DNA from 2 places in the Ferdinandcohnia sp. Marseille-Q9671 genome. Region 1 is predicted to be linked to the other one. Evidence: riboswitches for the same ligand, from Rfam matches in the RefSeq annotation. Region 1 holds a riboswitch; the other holds the start of a gene.
What was found. Region 1 has a riboswitch for cyclic di-GMP ahead of ACWNMY_RS12995 (diguanylate cyclase domain-containing protein). Riboswitches for the same ligand answer to the same signal wherever they lie in the genome.
Positions count from the first base shown of each region.

Region 2: linked by a shared signal. The riboswitch ahead of ACWNMY_RS09495 (methyl-accepting chemotaxis protein) and the one ahead of ACWNMY_RS12995 (diguanylate cyclase domain-containing protein) in region 1 are both predicted to bind cyclic di-GMP.

Region 1 covers NZ_CDRJTA010000003.1:52,105-60,162, reverse strand. The annotation lists gene ACWNMY_RS13020 (RNA polymerase sigma-70 factor) at 1-867, opposite strand, end outside; gene ACWNMY_RS13015 (phytoene desaturase family protein) at 860-2,167, opposite strand; gene cyoE (heme o synthase) at 2,313-3,215, opposite strand; gene ACWNMY_RS13005 (hypothetical protein) at 3,567-4,007, shown strand; gene ACWNMY_RS13000 (YxcD family protein) at 3,995-4,282, shown strand; gene ACWNMY_RS12995 (diguanylate cyclase domain-containing protein) at 4,314-5,522, opposite strand; cyclic di-GMP riboswitch class I at 5,642-5,731, opposite strand; gene ACWNMY_RS12990 (ABC transporter ATP-binding protein) at 6,114-7,223, shown strand; gene ACWNMY_RS12985 (ABC transporter permease) at 7,213-8,031, shown strand; gene ACWNMY_RS12980 (ABC transporter permease) at 8,021-8,058, shown strand, end outside.
Region 2 covers NZ_CDRJTA010000001.1:1,895,680-1,903,737, forward strand. The annotation lists gene ACWNMY_RS09470 (sodium:solute symporter family protein) at 1-199, opposite strand, end outside; gene ACWNMY_RS09475 (LCP family glycopolymer transferase) at 653-1,588, shown strand; gene ACWNMY_RS09480 (GNAT family N-acetyltransferase) at 1,655-2,533, shown strand; gene ACWNMY_RS09485 (hypothetical protein) at 2,641-3,096, shown strand; gene ACWNMY_RS09490 (CPCC family cysteine-rich protein) at 3,123-3,461, opposite strand; gene ACWNMY_RS09495 (methyl-accepting chemotaxis protein) at 3,838-5,517, opposite strand; cyclic di-GMP riboswitch class I at 5,636-5,723, opposite strand; gene ACWNMY_RS09500 (Gfo/Idh/MocA family protein) at 6,087-7,055, opposite strand; gene ACWNMY_RS09505 (hypothetical protein) at 7,189-7,329, opposite strand; gene ACWNMY_RS09510 (SEC-C metal-binding domain-containing protein) at 7,503-8,058, opposite strand, start outside.

The DNA.
Region 1 (8,058 bases):
ATTCACATACTTTAGCTTTTCAGGATTTCGAATTAAAAATATGTGACTGATTTGGTTATTTTCTGTTTCAAAGCATACCACATTCTCAGGTTCGTTATTTCTCTTTATTATAATACCGATTTCCCCATTCACATTTGCCAAATCAATTTCCATAGTATCATCATTCCCAAACTTTCGAAGAAGCCCCAATATAAATTGTACAACCCTTTCTTGAGATACAATTGGTACTAAAGCAGCTTTCACCTTACCACCTCCATCTGAATAGAGAACAACATCGTTGGTGAGCATGCGTAACAGGCCTTCTGTATTTCCAGTTGCTGCTGCATAGAGAAAGGATTGAACAAACTGGTTTAACTCTTTTTCGTTCCTTTTTACATATTTAGTATTGTTATAGTTTAGTTTTTTCCTGGCCCGACTTAACACTTTTCTACAGTTTGCCTCTTCTTTTTCTAGTATTGACGCAATTTCACCATACTCATAGTCGAAAGCTTCTCTTAAAACAAACACTGCTCGTTCGACCGGGTTTAGTTGCTCCATCAGAGAAAGTAATGCATACGAAATTTCATCCTGTCTCAGAACTTCATGCAAGGGATCTTCATTTTCAGATATTATGAGTGGTTCTGGTAGCCAAGGGCCTATATATACCTCTCTTTGCTTTTTTGCTGATTTCAAATAATCAATAGAACGATTTGTAACCATTTTACAAAGATACGCCTTCTTACTCTCAATTTGTTCACGGCTCGCTTTCTCATAAGCAAGTAGAACATCATGAACAATGTCCTCAGCCTCTGTAATCGTTCCAACCATTCGATATGCAATCGCAAAAAGCAAAGGCTTATATTCACTATAAGATTGATTATCAATCATGATTTCCAACACAACCTTCCGCGCCATATTGTTCTATGATATATTCGGCAGCCTGCCTACCACTAGAAAACGCTGCATCTACAAGCATTCCCTCATGTCCCACCCAGTCACCTGCCACATACAAACCAGGTATCTGGTCTACTTGTGGTTTTGGTCTTCCATGAAAACCATTCGTCTCTGCTAAAACGGTGTTGTGAGAAACAATCATAGTAGGAAGATATCTTTTATAAAGGACAAATTCCTCCCAACCAGGCTGAATTCCTCCTAAAAAGGAAATTAACTGATTTTGTATTTCCTTTGCATCATCGGTATCTGAAGGATTTCTATATTTCATAACATGTACAATCTGATAATCCTGCAAGCTAAGCTTTGCTATTTTTGAATGATTTGAAAAGTAAAAGGGATTCTCTAAATCCATTGCAAAATTAATTTTAGGATTCGGAAGTTCTGATAAAACGAGATCCATACATGCGACACGAACTGGATTACGCTCCTTTAATTTCCGTAAAATAGAAAAACTCTCATGCCCCTCCAACATAGCATAGGTTTCATCAGGACTAGCCGTTGATAGAACGTTTTTAGCAAGAACTGCTTCATTATTTGTATAAACCTTTAGTTGAGGTGAAAAACCACTTATCATTTTCACATTTGCCTCTCTATAAAAATATACTCCAAATGATTCTGCTTTCTCCTCAAGCTGTCGTATCATACTTTGCCAACCATAATGGAGGTACATTGCATTTCCTAATTGTAGTTGCTTTAACGCAGCGCCTGCACTCAATCTATTTGGATCGTTTGAATAAGATGATAATCGAGTTAGCATTAGAATAAGATGCTGTGCCACTTTATCTTTAAACTTATGCTCTACCCAATGACGTAATGGTATATGTTGAAGGTTTTCTGTATCTATTTTTTTGTAGTTGATAAAGAAAGTGAGTAGTTCTTTCTTTGCCTTCCAATTTAAGAGCGGACTGGTTAACAAACTATAAGGAGTTGCAGGAATATCATAACAAATGCCATTCTGAACAATCTTTCCCTTCGTGGGAACGACACCTCCCTTAACATATATCCCCAGCTCCTGTAATATCTCCATTGATCTACCTTTTGTATATAATGCATGTGGACCCAGGTTTAAAAAGGAGTCCTCCTTCTCTGTCGTTCTTCCTCTCCCACCTATGTTTTTAGATTTTTCTAATACAAGCACCGACTTCCCTGCACGCGCCAAGTATATAGAGGCAGTTAGACCAGCCACCCCACTACCGATAATGACACAATCCCATCTTTTTTCTTCTAATTGCATCCTGTTCACTCCCATTGTTCGATTTATACCTAAGACGATTGAACAATCGAATTTGTGACAACAGGTTCTGAGTTTTCAATAGATTACGTCTCCTCGACATGCAAAAAACCCCGCCACTTAGAAAGCAGCGAGGTCTATCCATTTCTTACCCTATATATTTCGGGAGTGTCACAAGTACCATCGACAAAAAGATAATCAAAATATAATTTACAGAATATAGAAAATTCCAGCGTGCCCATTTATTATCATCTTTTACTGAAAAACCTTTAATGCTTAATATCAACCACCCTATATTAAGGAAGGTTGCGATGACAATAAAAGTTGTTCCGAGGTCATCTAAAAAGAAAGGCAACGGAAACAAACAGGCGACATAAAATAAAAAATGCTTCTTTGTTACCTGAATCCCCCGAACTACAGGAAGCATTGCAACACCCGCAGCCTTGTACTCATCATACTTTCTGATTGCAATGGCATACGTGTGTGGCATCTGGAAAATAAATAAAATGAAGAACAATACAATTGGAACTGTATGGTTAATTGGTGCAACTGCGGCCCATCCCATTAATGGGGAAACGGCACCTGATACACTGCCAATCACCGTATTAAATGTATATTTTCTCTTTGACCACATCGTATAAGGTACAACATAAGTGAACCATCCTACTAATGTATAAATGACTGCCTCTAGTGTTGTAAATGATAAGAGTACAAAACCTAGAATGGTACATATTATCCCTAAGATTAATACAGCTTTTAACGAGAAATGCCCTGTTACAGTTGGACGTTTCTTCGTTCGATCCATGACCGTATCTATATCAACATCATACCAGTTATTTATGATTAAGGCTCCCGCCATAACAAGGGTACTCCCGAGCATCGTAGATAGAAACAATCCCACATTTTCCTGAAAGGAAGCACCTGTAAAATAAATTGCTAACCAAAAACCAGAAAATACGGGAAGTACGTTAGCAAGTAAAACCCCTGCTTTAAAAAGGGACCTAAGATCAGCCATAAAAGATGTTGTCTGTTTATTTGTTTCTGTTTTCATTTTGGTATCCTCTTTCCTACCTTCTATTACTAAGAACACTTTCTTAAAGTATACTATACCACTTTTAAACAGAATAACTTTAAAAATTACCAGTTATCCATATAACGTTACTATTTTAGACTAATTTACATCATGTTCCGAATTCTCTATATAGAATTGAGGATTGTTTTTGGTAGTTGAATCCACGGCCGCTAAAGCCATAATTTACCTTATTAATTTTTTATAAATAACCGAAACCATTTACCTTTTCCATCGTATATAGAAGAGAAGATTCAAAAGCTTAATTCTTCTTGATAGGGTATAATGGATAATAATAAAATGAATCTTACTAACATATGGAGGTATACAATAATGAAAAAGGTAATATCAGCATTTCTAGCACTTTCACTTATTCTCTCGCCTGTTGGAAACATTGTTTTTCAAGACCATTCAACAACTGTTGAGGCGAAGGGGTACAAATCAGGTAAAAAAGGTTTCAATAATAATATAGGTAATACGAATAAATCAAACTTCCAACAACAGAAAAAGGACAACACTACTACGAATAAATCTACTGCTACAACCACTCCAAAAGGCGGATTAATGTCTGGCGGGTTAATGAAAGGCCTTATGCTTGGTGGTCTTGCTGGATTACTATTCGGCGGTCTTTTAGGTGGAATGGGAGCACTCGGTTCATTTCTTGGCCTAATGATTAATGTTCTAGCGATATATGTTCTATTTTCCATCATTCGCAAAATCTTTGTTCTTATTAGAGACAAGAAGAAAAAAGAGACTGATCCATGGAGAAGCTAATTCTTTCTGAACAAGAAATCATCAATGCAGTATGTGTCTATATTGGATTGAAGAAGCAAGTGAAACCTGAAGAGGTTGAAGTTGAGCTTATGTATGATGACGACTATGGATTTTCTGCAGAGGTCTATGTAAACGAGCGTAAACAAGTTCTTATCATGGCAAACCTTATCGAAGCTATTCGTCTATTGCTCGGGGAGTTTATGGGTAAAGACCCTTATGCAGGGATTAAGCTAGTTCTAGATGATGAAGAAGGTATAATCGCACATATCAATTAAATAAAGACTCATCCTTTTTGGATGAGTCTTTTTATGCCTTTATATCCGCTATTATCATACGGTTTTTTCCACTTTCCTTTGCAGCATATAGCGCTTGATCGGCTGCTTTCTTCAAAGCATCGACAGTTAACCCATGATGAGGATACACACCTACACCTGTACTTATCGATACAGTAATTCTTTCACCCTCAAGTAAAACCGGATGCTCTACATAGTACGTTTTTAATCTAGAATAAATACCTTCTACACTCTGGTCGTTTCGAGACTTGATTAAAATCATAAATTCATCACCGGCGTAACGATAACCCTCTATGAATTTATCACATACAGACTTCATTCCATCTGCTAACACCTTCAGATATAAATCTCCCGCATCGTGACCAAATTGATCATTCACCTGTTTTAAATCATCGGAGTCAATCATCATTACTGTAATTTCTTCATTTCCACTCCGAAGTAACTGTGCTAAATCCTCATGGAATGCCCGATGGTTTTTTAAACCTGTTAATTCATCCGTTCTCGACATAGTATAGATTTTTTCGTATAATCTTGCAGTTTCAATTGAGTTAATTACTTGTGCTCCAATCATTTGGAGTAAGTCCTCATGCTCCTTCCGATAGGCAAAATCGCGAAAACTTTGAGCTGAAATAACTCCTTTTACCTGATCATCAATAACCACTGGCACAAAAAGGCAGGAACTCGTGTCTTCCTCTCCTTCACCCATTGTCATGTCATATTCATGATTTTGACTTTGTTGTTTTAAATGAACGATTTCTCTCGTTTTGATTACCTTTGACGTATAATTCTCACCAAGTTCTACTATACTTGGTGGAGCTGGCTCTCCGTTATCCATAATAAAAACCAAATGAACATATGAATCTCCTGGATTATACAAGGCAATATAAAATGAATCCGTAGGCATTACCTGAGAAACCATTTCATACGATTTTTGGAGAAGGACACTTTCATTTAATGTTTTGCTACATATTTGGGCAAATTCATGTAGGATGCGATAATGCTTATTCATCCAATGCATATTTTCCATTTGTTCATTCATTTCCTGGAGCTGCGTTAAAAGTTCATTAGTTTGTTCCTTTTCTTCGCTTCCCTGATACGTACATTCAAAAAAATCACGAACCTCCTTAGATATCAGGTTTTTCTCAGAACCAACCTTCTCAATTAGTTCACTCAATTTCTTTAGTACGTTCAGATTTTTAGCAGCTTGGACCTCTTTATCCATTTGTAATCACTTCCAAAAATTTTTCTATCCAAAAATCTAGTAAACTAGTAGCTATAGTTGGTATAAAAAAAAGACTAATCCAACCGATTAATCTACGTTTCTTTGCGTTACGAGTTATCCTCGGCAACTGGCTGGCATGTCAACGTTGGTTTGACGTAGCCCCTATAGTTTTGCGTCTTCATCTTTCAATGAATTTGCCTTGTCGATATTCTATTGTTATATCAAAAATGAATTTTTTAAATTATAACTTAATTATATTTGTTATTTCTACTTTGGTCAATTAAATCAACACTTATTTTTCCAAGTAATGTGAAATATATCCTATGAAAAATCTCCTATATCACTTTCCTTATTTAGTCATATCTATTACATTTAGTATTGTTATTGAATTATTTCACAATTCGTGTATAATTATGCCGGATTGAGTCTGAAATGCACAATGGCTCCGCCTATTTGGCGACAAGCACAAGAAAAGTGCAGACGAAGGCGTTTTTTGCCTTAAGAAGCAATTTGCTTAAGCCGATGACGCCTGGAGCTAGACATAAAAACAGCTTGAAAAATTTAATATTTAATAGAAAGAAGGGGGTTGCTATGAATAACATACCTATTATTCAATTTAAAAATGTTACCAAACAATATGACAACGATCCCGCTGTCCTTAATAATGTAAGTTTTGAAATAGAAAGAGGAAAATTTTATACACTTCTTGGACCTTCTGGCTGTGGTAAGACGACGATTTTACGATTAATTGCAGGTTTTATTGAACCCTCTAATGGCGAGGTTTATTTTAACGGTAAAAAGGTAAACACTGTACCCGCTAACAAACGTCAGGTTAATACTGTTTTTCAAGATTATGCTCTATTCCCACATCTAAACGTTTTTGAGAATGTAGCATTTGGACTTCGTATTAAGAAAATGAAGAACGCTGACATCGAAGCGAAGGTGAAGGAAGCATTAAGCTTTGTTAACTTAAAAGGCTATGAAAACCGTGAAATTAATGAAATGTCAGGTGGTCAGAGGCAGCGTGTTGCAATTGCACGTGCCATTGTAAATGAACCTGAGATTATCTTATTAGATGAACCTTTATCTGCATTAGACTTAAAACTTCGAACGGAAATGCAATACGAGCTCCGCGAACTGCAACAGCGACTCGGTATTACGTTTATCTTTGTTACACATGATCAAGAGGAAGCTCTAGCCATGTCAGATGAGATTTTTGTATTAAATGAAGGAAAAATTCAACAAAGTGGAACCCCTATAGATATCTATGATGAGCCAATAAATCGTTTTGTTGCTGATTTTATCGGAGAATCAAATATTGTAAAAGGAAAAATGCATCAGGATTTTCTTGTTGAATTTGTTGGAAAAACCTTTGAATGTGTAGACCAAGGATTTACAAAAAACGAACTTGTTGATATTGTAATTCGCCCAGAGGACTTAGAAATAACCACTTTTGAAAAAGGAAAGCTTCAAGTGGTAGTTGATTCTCAACTTTTCAGAGGCGTTCATTATGAAATTTGTTGTTTTGATAAAGATGGAAATGAGTGGCTTGTGCATTCCACGAAAAAGGCAAAAGTCGGTGATGAAATAGGACTCTATTTTGATTCTGAGGCGATACATGTTATGCGTATTGGTGAAACTGAAGAAGAATACGATCGTCGCTTAGAAGCATATTCGGACGGGGAAAGCCATGGAAAATAAGCTAACCCGTAATATATATTTTATCCCCTATGCTTTATGGATTCTAATCTTTGTCATTGCACCAATCACACTGGTTCTCTATTATTCTTTCTTTGATATAGAGGGAAATCTTTCGTTAGTAAACTATAAAACATTCTTTACACCTATCTATTTAAAGATGACATTAAGTTCTTTTTGGTATGCTTTTTTAATTACAGCTATTTCGTTACTGGTTGCATACCCTACCGCTTATTTGCTCACGAAAACAAAACACAAGCACCTTTGGTTACTATTAATCATTGCTCCCTCTTGGATTAATTTATTATTAAAGGCTTATGCCTTTATAGGAATCTTTGGTGCCAAAGGGGCTGCAAACAGCGTTCTCGAGGTGTTAGGAATTGGCTCACAACAGCTATTGTTTACCGATTTTAGTTTTGTGTTTGTTTCTGTTTATATTTTTATACCTTTTATGATATTACCTATTTTCAACTCACTAAATGAGTTAAATCCTAGTCTACTAGATGCCTCTAGCGATCTAGGTGCATCAAAATGGACCACCTTTCGTAGGGTAATCTTTCCTTTAACCATTCAAGGGGTCAAATCCGGATGTCAGATTGTATTCATTCCTGCTCTATCGCTATTCATGCTTACACGACTAATTGCAGGAAACAAGGTCATTACACTCGGTACAGCAATTGAACAGCAATTTCTAGTAACACAGGATTGGGGAATGGGTTCAACTATTGCCGTCTTCCTAATCATCTTCATGGTTCTTATCATGGTAGCAACAGGAAACCGTAAGAAGCGAGGTGCAAAAAATGAGAGATAAACTAGCTATTTCATCCAGAATGTATTT
Region 2 (8,058 bases), on a different contig from region 1:
ACGCTAATCCAGCATACGCTACAAACACTGCGCCTGAGTATCCACCAACATGGTGCGAAATTCCGCCTAACCACCAAGGAAGCTTTCCGCCTGCCACAAAGAAATCCTTCGACCCTTGTACTTTATTAAACGACCAAAACCCAATAACAACCATTAGTAAGAAAAATGCGATTATGACTCCCCAATCTAGACCACTCATGTTTCTCCCCCTTTTTAAGTTGTAATCTTGTCAAAACCTTTGCCGACACGTGCTAATCGGCTTACTATTCCTGTTTATTTTTCCACCTCCTTTAATTAATCCTAATATATGACTAATTAATGTATAAAATACCACACTTGATTTTAATTGTAAATTAAATTTTGAAAATTTAGTATCTTGGTAAATCGATGCTATTCTTCAAAACTGAAATCTAGAGGGTAGTTATTGGATAGGTAAATAATCTTTTCGTTAATACATAAACTAAATATAGATTTTCACTAGGTCTTCCGATAAGTAATTGGGTTGTTTCACGAAAAGATACAAATTTTATTCGACAAATTTCGAACCACTCTTTTAAATTTCAACAAATATGTAACTTTTTCTCTTCCCAAACGTCTAATACATGTGTACTATTTATACAGCTAGTATTCTATGAAAAAGGTGTTGATTACGATGAGTCGAACAGAGCGCCATTCGAAACAGAAGAAACAGAAAAAGAAATGGCCAAAAGTTGTTGGGATTATTGCTCTTCTTTTAGTGTTAGCAGTCGGTGGTTATGCCGCTTATTTATATCAATCTGTTGCAAGTACGGTTGGAAAAATGCATGAGGACAGAGATGGATCTGACAAACGCGCGAATAATATTGATATTTCGAAAAAGGATCCAATTTCAATTTTGCTCATGGGTGTTGATGAACGCTCCGGAGACAGAGGTCGTTCCGATACGCTCATTTTGGTATCTGTTAATCCAAACACAAATTCCATGCAGATGCTAAGTATCCCGCGTGATACACGTGTGGAGATCATCGGTAAAGGGATTCAAGATAAAATCAATCACGCATATGCTTTTGGTGGCGTGGACATGACGATAGATACGGTTGAGAACTTTTTAGATGTTCCCGTCGACTATTACGTGAGAGTGAACATGGAAGGACTTCAACAAATCGTAGATGCACTTGGTGGTGTCCAGGTTAACAATGAATTTGCTTTCTCTTATGATGGAGCTAATTTCGCAGAAGGTACACAAACGTTAAATGGGAAACAAGCACTCGCTTATGCTCGTATGCGTTATGATGATCCTCGTGGAGATTTCGGTAGACAGGATCGTCAAAAGCAGGTTATCCAAGGAATTATTGACAAAGGTGCAAGCTTTTCTACTGTCACAAAAGTGGATGATATTTTGGGCGCACTTGGAACGAATGTAAAAACAGATATTTCCTTTGATGAGATGAAGACAATTCAATCTAATTATAAAAACGCACGTCACAACATTGAACAATTTAGCATCAATGGTGTTGGGCAAACATTAGATAAATGGTACTACATTGTGTCAGAAGAAGAACGCTTGGCAGTTTCTTCTAGACTCAAGCAGCATCTGGAAATAAAATAGGTACAAAAGAAGCAACCGGTTATACGCCGGTTGTTTTTTTACTCTTTAATTGGGGGGATTACGATAATGCAATTACAGTTGAAATCGAATTACTCAAATAATCAAGACCTTCGAGAAAAACTTTATCCGTTATTTGATAAGGTTTTTGGAATCGAAGTCGATACATTCAAGGACTTTTACGCAAGAGGATTTTGGGATCCAACGTACACACCCTTTACCTTTTTTGAAGTTGAGAAAGCCGTCGCAAATGTATCAATGTTTGAAATGCCGATGATGATTCATGGAAAAATGCAAACAGTAGCTGGAATTCAATCTGTTATGACTCATCCCGATTATCGTGGAAAAGGATTGATGAAATCCTTGTTTCAACAAACACTTGAACACATTGACAACCATTTTGAACTTTCATTTTTACTAACATCAAACCCAAAGCTATATGAAAAGTATGGGTTTCGAGTTTTGAGAGAACATTATTTTGTGCAAAAACTTAGTCTTCCAAAACAGTACCACAATCCTTTAGTACCTCTAGATGTTTTTAACAGCAGTGACGCAGAAACCATACAAAGCCTTTTTAAAAAGAATGTCCCAAGTTCTCAACTGTTTTATCCATTGGCATATGAATCATCTTTCTACCTTAACATGTATAACCCAACCCTACATAAAATGGTGCATTACTCACCTGATTTGAATGTACTACTTATTTTCAGAGTGAATGAAGGAATCTGTGAGCTGTATGATATCGTTGGACCAACAATGCCAACACTTAAGCAACTATGCTCGGTTATACCAGATAATTTTACAGAGCTCCATCTGTACATTAGCCCTGATTTGTTTGAGGAGAATTTCACACCGGTCGAATATGAAACATCCGATTTCCTAATGGTAAGAGGTGAGATTGATTTAGAAAACAGCCTATTCAAACTCCCAATTCCTGCAGCCTTCTAAACCGTACATGTTTCCCTCCTTTTTCCATATACTAAGTGGGACAAGGGGACAGGTTCCTTGTCCCATTCTGTGACACAGAACCTGTCCTCCGCCCAAAGGAGGTACCTATGAACAAACGCACATTATTTTTTAGTATAGTATTACTGCTTTTCATCGCTGTTGCCCCAGCTTCAGCTGCGGAAAAATCTCCATTTTTCGGTGTCAGTGCAACGGTGGTACAGGTGGAGGATGGTACATTTGAGGTAAAAACAGCAGGCAAAGAGGAAAACGAAGGGTTTGTTTTTTCACCGCGTGGCGTGAAAGGTGGAATGACTATTCTGTATCAAGTTCAGGTGAAGGGTGAAGGTGCCGTCTATTTAAATGTAGATGAGACCGATCCACGAGGCACATTTTTAGCGGAAACGGTCTCACCTGTGATTGCCTTGCATGATTCATGGCGGACCATCCAGCTAGAGGTGGAACTCCAGGAGACCACCTCTCAAATTGACGCGATGGTGCTCACTAATAAAGCCGAGAAAACAAAATTCATGTTTCGTAATGTAAAAATAAGTGAAGTGGAATAAAGGATGCTATTGTTGCATCCTTTTTTCTATTTCTTTCTTTTCCAATAGTAAACCATTTCCTCTTCACCGATTAAGTTAAAATAATCCATACCCGTTTCAATCGTTGCCTCGGGGTTAATACATTCATCTGCCAAAAGCGGCCTCCACTCTTTATCACGCACATACCCATTATAGTTAATACGTTCTGCAGGTATTCTCTTCAAAAGTTCTGCCTGCTCCTCACATAAACTGCCCTCATTCGGACCAAAATCTAACCCAGGGTAATCTTGCTGCGTCGGGTCATCCTCCCAGCCGCAGATTTCACAAATATCATATGCAAATGCTTCATCTAATGTTTTAAAACCACAACACGGACATGTAAACATTATGTTTTGCTCCTTTCCTAAAAAGAGGTCTTAGTGTCAGCTGGGTCGAGGAACCTGTCCCCATGGCTCAGCATGGATTTGACAGCCTACTGGGTCACCGGACCTGTCCCCCTGTCCCACAAGTGTTTGACAGCTTGCTGGGTCACGGGACCTGTCCCCCTGTCCCACATGTTTGACAGCCTGCTGGGTCAAGGAACCTGTACCCCTGTCCCACAAGTGTTTGACAGCTTGCTGGGTCACGGGACCTGTCCCCCTGTCCCACATGTTTGACAGCCTGCTGGGTCAAGGGACCTGTCCCCCTGTCCCAAATAGTAAATTCCCTCATCCACATTAAAAGAAAGCTTGAGGTCCATTCCCCAAGCTTTCTGCTGACTGATTAGTTTAGTTTAAAGCGTTGTATTAAGGAGTTTAGTTCGCCTGCGTTTTCTTCTAGTTGTTTTGCGCTTCTAGCGACTTCTTCCATTGAGCTGCTCGATTGTTGGGCTGTTGCTGATACTTCCTCAACACCTGCTGCAGACTCTTCTGCTACAGCCGCAATTCCCTCGATCGAACCACTGATTACTTGTGTATCATCAAGCACTCCATACAATGAAGCTGACATTGTTTCAATTTGTGCGCCAATTTGTTCGATTGTCTGTTTTAAGTTATTAAAGGTTTTTCCAGTTGTTTGAATTTGAACTGTACCTTCTTCAACAGATTGATAGCCGTCATCTAATGATTGCACAACCTGCTTAGATTCTTGTTGAATATCTTTTACTATCAACGTGATTTCCGCAACCGACTTTCCAACCTGTTCGGCAAGCTTACGAACCTCGTCCGCCACAACAGCAAAGCCCTTCCCATGTTCACCCGCACGAGCTGCTTCAATTGCCGCGTTTAGTGCAAGTAGATTGGTTTGACCTGCGATTTCCTGAATCACATTCACAAGCTTTGTAATTTCATTTGTTTTATGGTCTAACCCTACAACCAGTGCGTGCGATTGCTTCATTTTTTCATTGATGCTGTTCATTTGTCCAATGGACGTTTCCATATATGCACTACCATCGTTTGTCATCTTAAGCATCCCTTGAGACTGTTCCTTAATGTCGTCCCCTTTTACAGCAACCTGCATGATTTCCTGTGAAAAATGAGACATCTTTTCAATTAAGGTAGTGGAAGATGTTGCTTGATCCTCCGCACCACGTGAAAGTTCATCCATCGTGACAGCAATTTGCTGGCTACCAGCCATAACCTCATCCGCGTACTGGGTCAATTCCTCACTCTGCCCCGTCACATTATCTGATACAACAGACATCTGCTTGACGACGCTCCTTAAATATTCATTCATATAATAAACCGAAGTAACGAGTTGACCGATTTCGTCCTTTAGCTTCGTTTTTATCGGTTCGGATTGAAGCTCACCCTTCGAAATCGCATTCATTCGATTGGCAATTTGCTTCACCGGTCTTGAAATAACCTCTGATGTGTAGATAGAAATGATAGCTCCTAACACAATCACAATTCCTGCTATAATGAGTCCCACTAGATTCGCGGATTCACCATAACTCACAACATTTTCTCCTGTTGATACAATCTGTCTTTCCTTATTATGTGCTAGATTTTCTACACGCTCCATTAAGCCACTTGCAGCAGGCTGAATATAAACCTGAAGATTGTGTTTAGCTAACTCTGCATCACCGTTATCATAAACATCTATGACATCCTTTTTAATTTGCTCTTTCCAGCTATTGCTTGCTCTTAAAAGCTCCTGTACCTCTTTGTCCTTCACATTAGCCAATTTTTTCTTCATCAGATCAAATTCCACCGAATACATGCCAAATTCCTCTTTGTAGGACTTATCTCCGTACAGAACATAACCCCTTGTCAAGGCAATACTTTGTGCAATATTGTATTTCAACGTGTCATATTCGATAAGTTCAGATAGCTCGGTAGAAGTAATCTCCTTGGTTTTATCATTCATACTTGAAACAGCTACAAAATTATATACCGATAGACCTATACAAAGTATGATGATGGCAAAAAAACTAACAGTTAGTCTCATTCTAATACTTTTCATATATATGCAACCCCCTTCTAGTAGTTAAGAAAATAAAAGAATAGAATAGAACAATCATACATTCTTCACACATAAAAATAGGCCATCACACAAGAATGGCCCGATAACGTTATACATTATTGGCAGCTAGGCTATCGTGGTACAAATTGTACGGTAGACCCTCAGCTTTGCGTCCTATCCTTTCGGAGAGTTTGCCTTTTCTTCAATTATACTAGTTTCTAAGTCCTAGTATACAAGTTATGGAGTCTTCCAACAATACTCGACATGTCATTTCTGTTACTTTTTGACTACCAAATCAAGAAGCATTTTATAAAATTCCTCTTTACTAGTTGGTAGTACCTCTGGTAATTCAAGATTCGCTTTCATACTATATTCCTCCATTCATTTCGACTCTATCTTCTCTAGTAATCTAGTATTGACATATTTTTCATAGATATACCTGATTACTAGAAAAAAAGAATAGAATGAGGATGAAGAATTGAGGATTTCAAACGTATCCCAAAATAAAAAAGATTAACCACAAAATAAGGAAGAAAAAAAGCCAGCTAGTGCTGACTTTTTATACTTAGTTATTTGATTTGTTCCAATGCCTGCTCAATCACACGCATGTTTTTGATTGTATCGGCCACAGAATACATTGGCTGCTTATTTGATAACACACACTCAGCAAAATGCTCTACCTGAAGCTTATACTGGTCACCTTGAACAGTCTCTTCACGTACACCTGCTTCCGTGCTTATTTCAATCAGTCCGTTTCCTTCTTGGTTGTCCGGACGGAAGGCACGCCCCACTAAAATAGAACCTTTTGTACCAACTACCTCATATTGAGCCTTAAACGGTTGTTCAAAGCTGCAGTCAAAGCTTGCAAGAATTCCACTTTCAAACGTAAGTGTACCCGCTGCTGTAACATCGACCTCATGGGTTGGATGGATGCTAGCTGTTGCAGTCACTTCAATTGGCTCTTCACCTGTGATCAAACGACTAGCATGAATGCAATAGCAGCCCACATCATACAATACCCCGCCACCAAGATGCTTCTGGAGTTTAATGCTATCAGGATTCATTGCATGGGGGAAGGAAAAAGTGGAACGAATTAGCTTTACATCTCCGATTTCCCCTGCTGAGATGATTTCCTTCACTCGAGTATGCTGTGGATGGAATTGATACATAAACCCTTCCATAAAGGTAACATTTTGTTCTGCAAACACCTTTTCCATTTCTTCAACTTCTTGAGAATTCAACGCTGCTGGCTTTTCACAAAGTACATGTTTGCCGTGCTTCGCAGCTTCGATTGCCCATTTTTTATGTAGTTGATTTGGAAGTGGAATGTAGACTGCATCAACTTCCGGATCCTGTAGTAGTTCTGTATATGTATCATAATACTTTTCGATTCCATGTTCTGCTGCAAAGCCTTCAGCTTTCCCGCTCTCACTCGCAACTGCCACGACTTCTACATTATGCGCTCTTTCCATTGAGGGCAGTAACGTAGTTCGCGCAATTTTTGCCGTACTTAATATACCAAAACGAATTTTTGTCATATTTGTTCCTCCTATTTATCTATTACTCTATTTTCTCATAAGTTCGATTTTTAGGAAAGGGCTTACATTTTGAGGGTTAAAAATAGGGGCTATTTCTGTAGCGAGAAAAAATGGGGATAATCCCCAAAAGTACTTACGCAGATTGACATTCTTTCAGTCTACCAATTAGATCACGCATGACCTCTTCGGTTGTAAGAGAAGCCGTTTCTTCAACCTTTTTCTGAATATCTACCATAATTTTTAAAAGTTGTTCAGATTCTATTTGAAAACTCATACTTTTTACCTACCAATCTTATTTTCCAATTAAAATCCATTTTACACTATTCGGCAAATTTTTCAAAGGTAAGTTGTGACAAATTTGTGACAAATGTTTGAATTTATTTTATATTGCAAGAGCTTTTTTCCATAAAAAAACAACCCTGATCGGATTGTTTTTTCACGTTTATATCACCCAAGTCCAGGTTGGCTTTCGTCGACAAGCTCTTTATACTTTTTCACTTCATCTAACAAGTACTTCTCAAGCTCCTTGTACTTAGTAGAAATACTATTTGCAGACACACCATACTCTTCGGCAAGCTCTTGTTGAGTTGAAGTGCCTTCGTATGGATAAATTTCTTCCACTAGATAAACCAACGCAGCTTCGTAAATACCTGTTTTTAGAATACGAGGATTTTTCAGTTCACAATATTTATGCCACATAAAAATACCCATTCCAGTAATATTCTCATCATAGCCATATTCCTTCATACGAACCTGGAATAATTCAGCGACCTCTTGCTGTTTCACTGTTTTCCATTCATAATCTTGCGCTGTAACTTTTGACTTTCCAAACATAAAGACCATAAATACATTGATAAATTCAGTCGACATGAATTCAACTGGATCCTTTTTTCCACTTTCTCTATAGAGTTCGAGAATCATATTTTTCATATTATCCGCGAATTCAATAGGCAATTCGAGAAAAGTTGGGAAGAAGATCGAGTTTACCCCAGCAGGCAGTAAG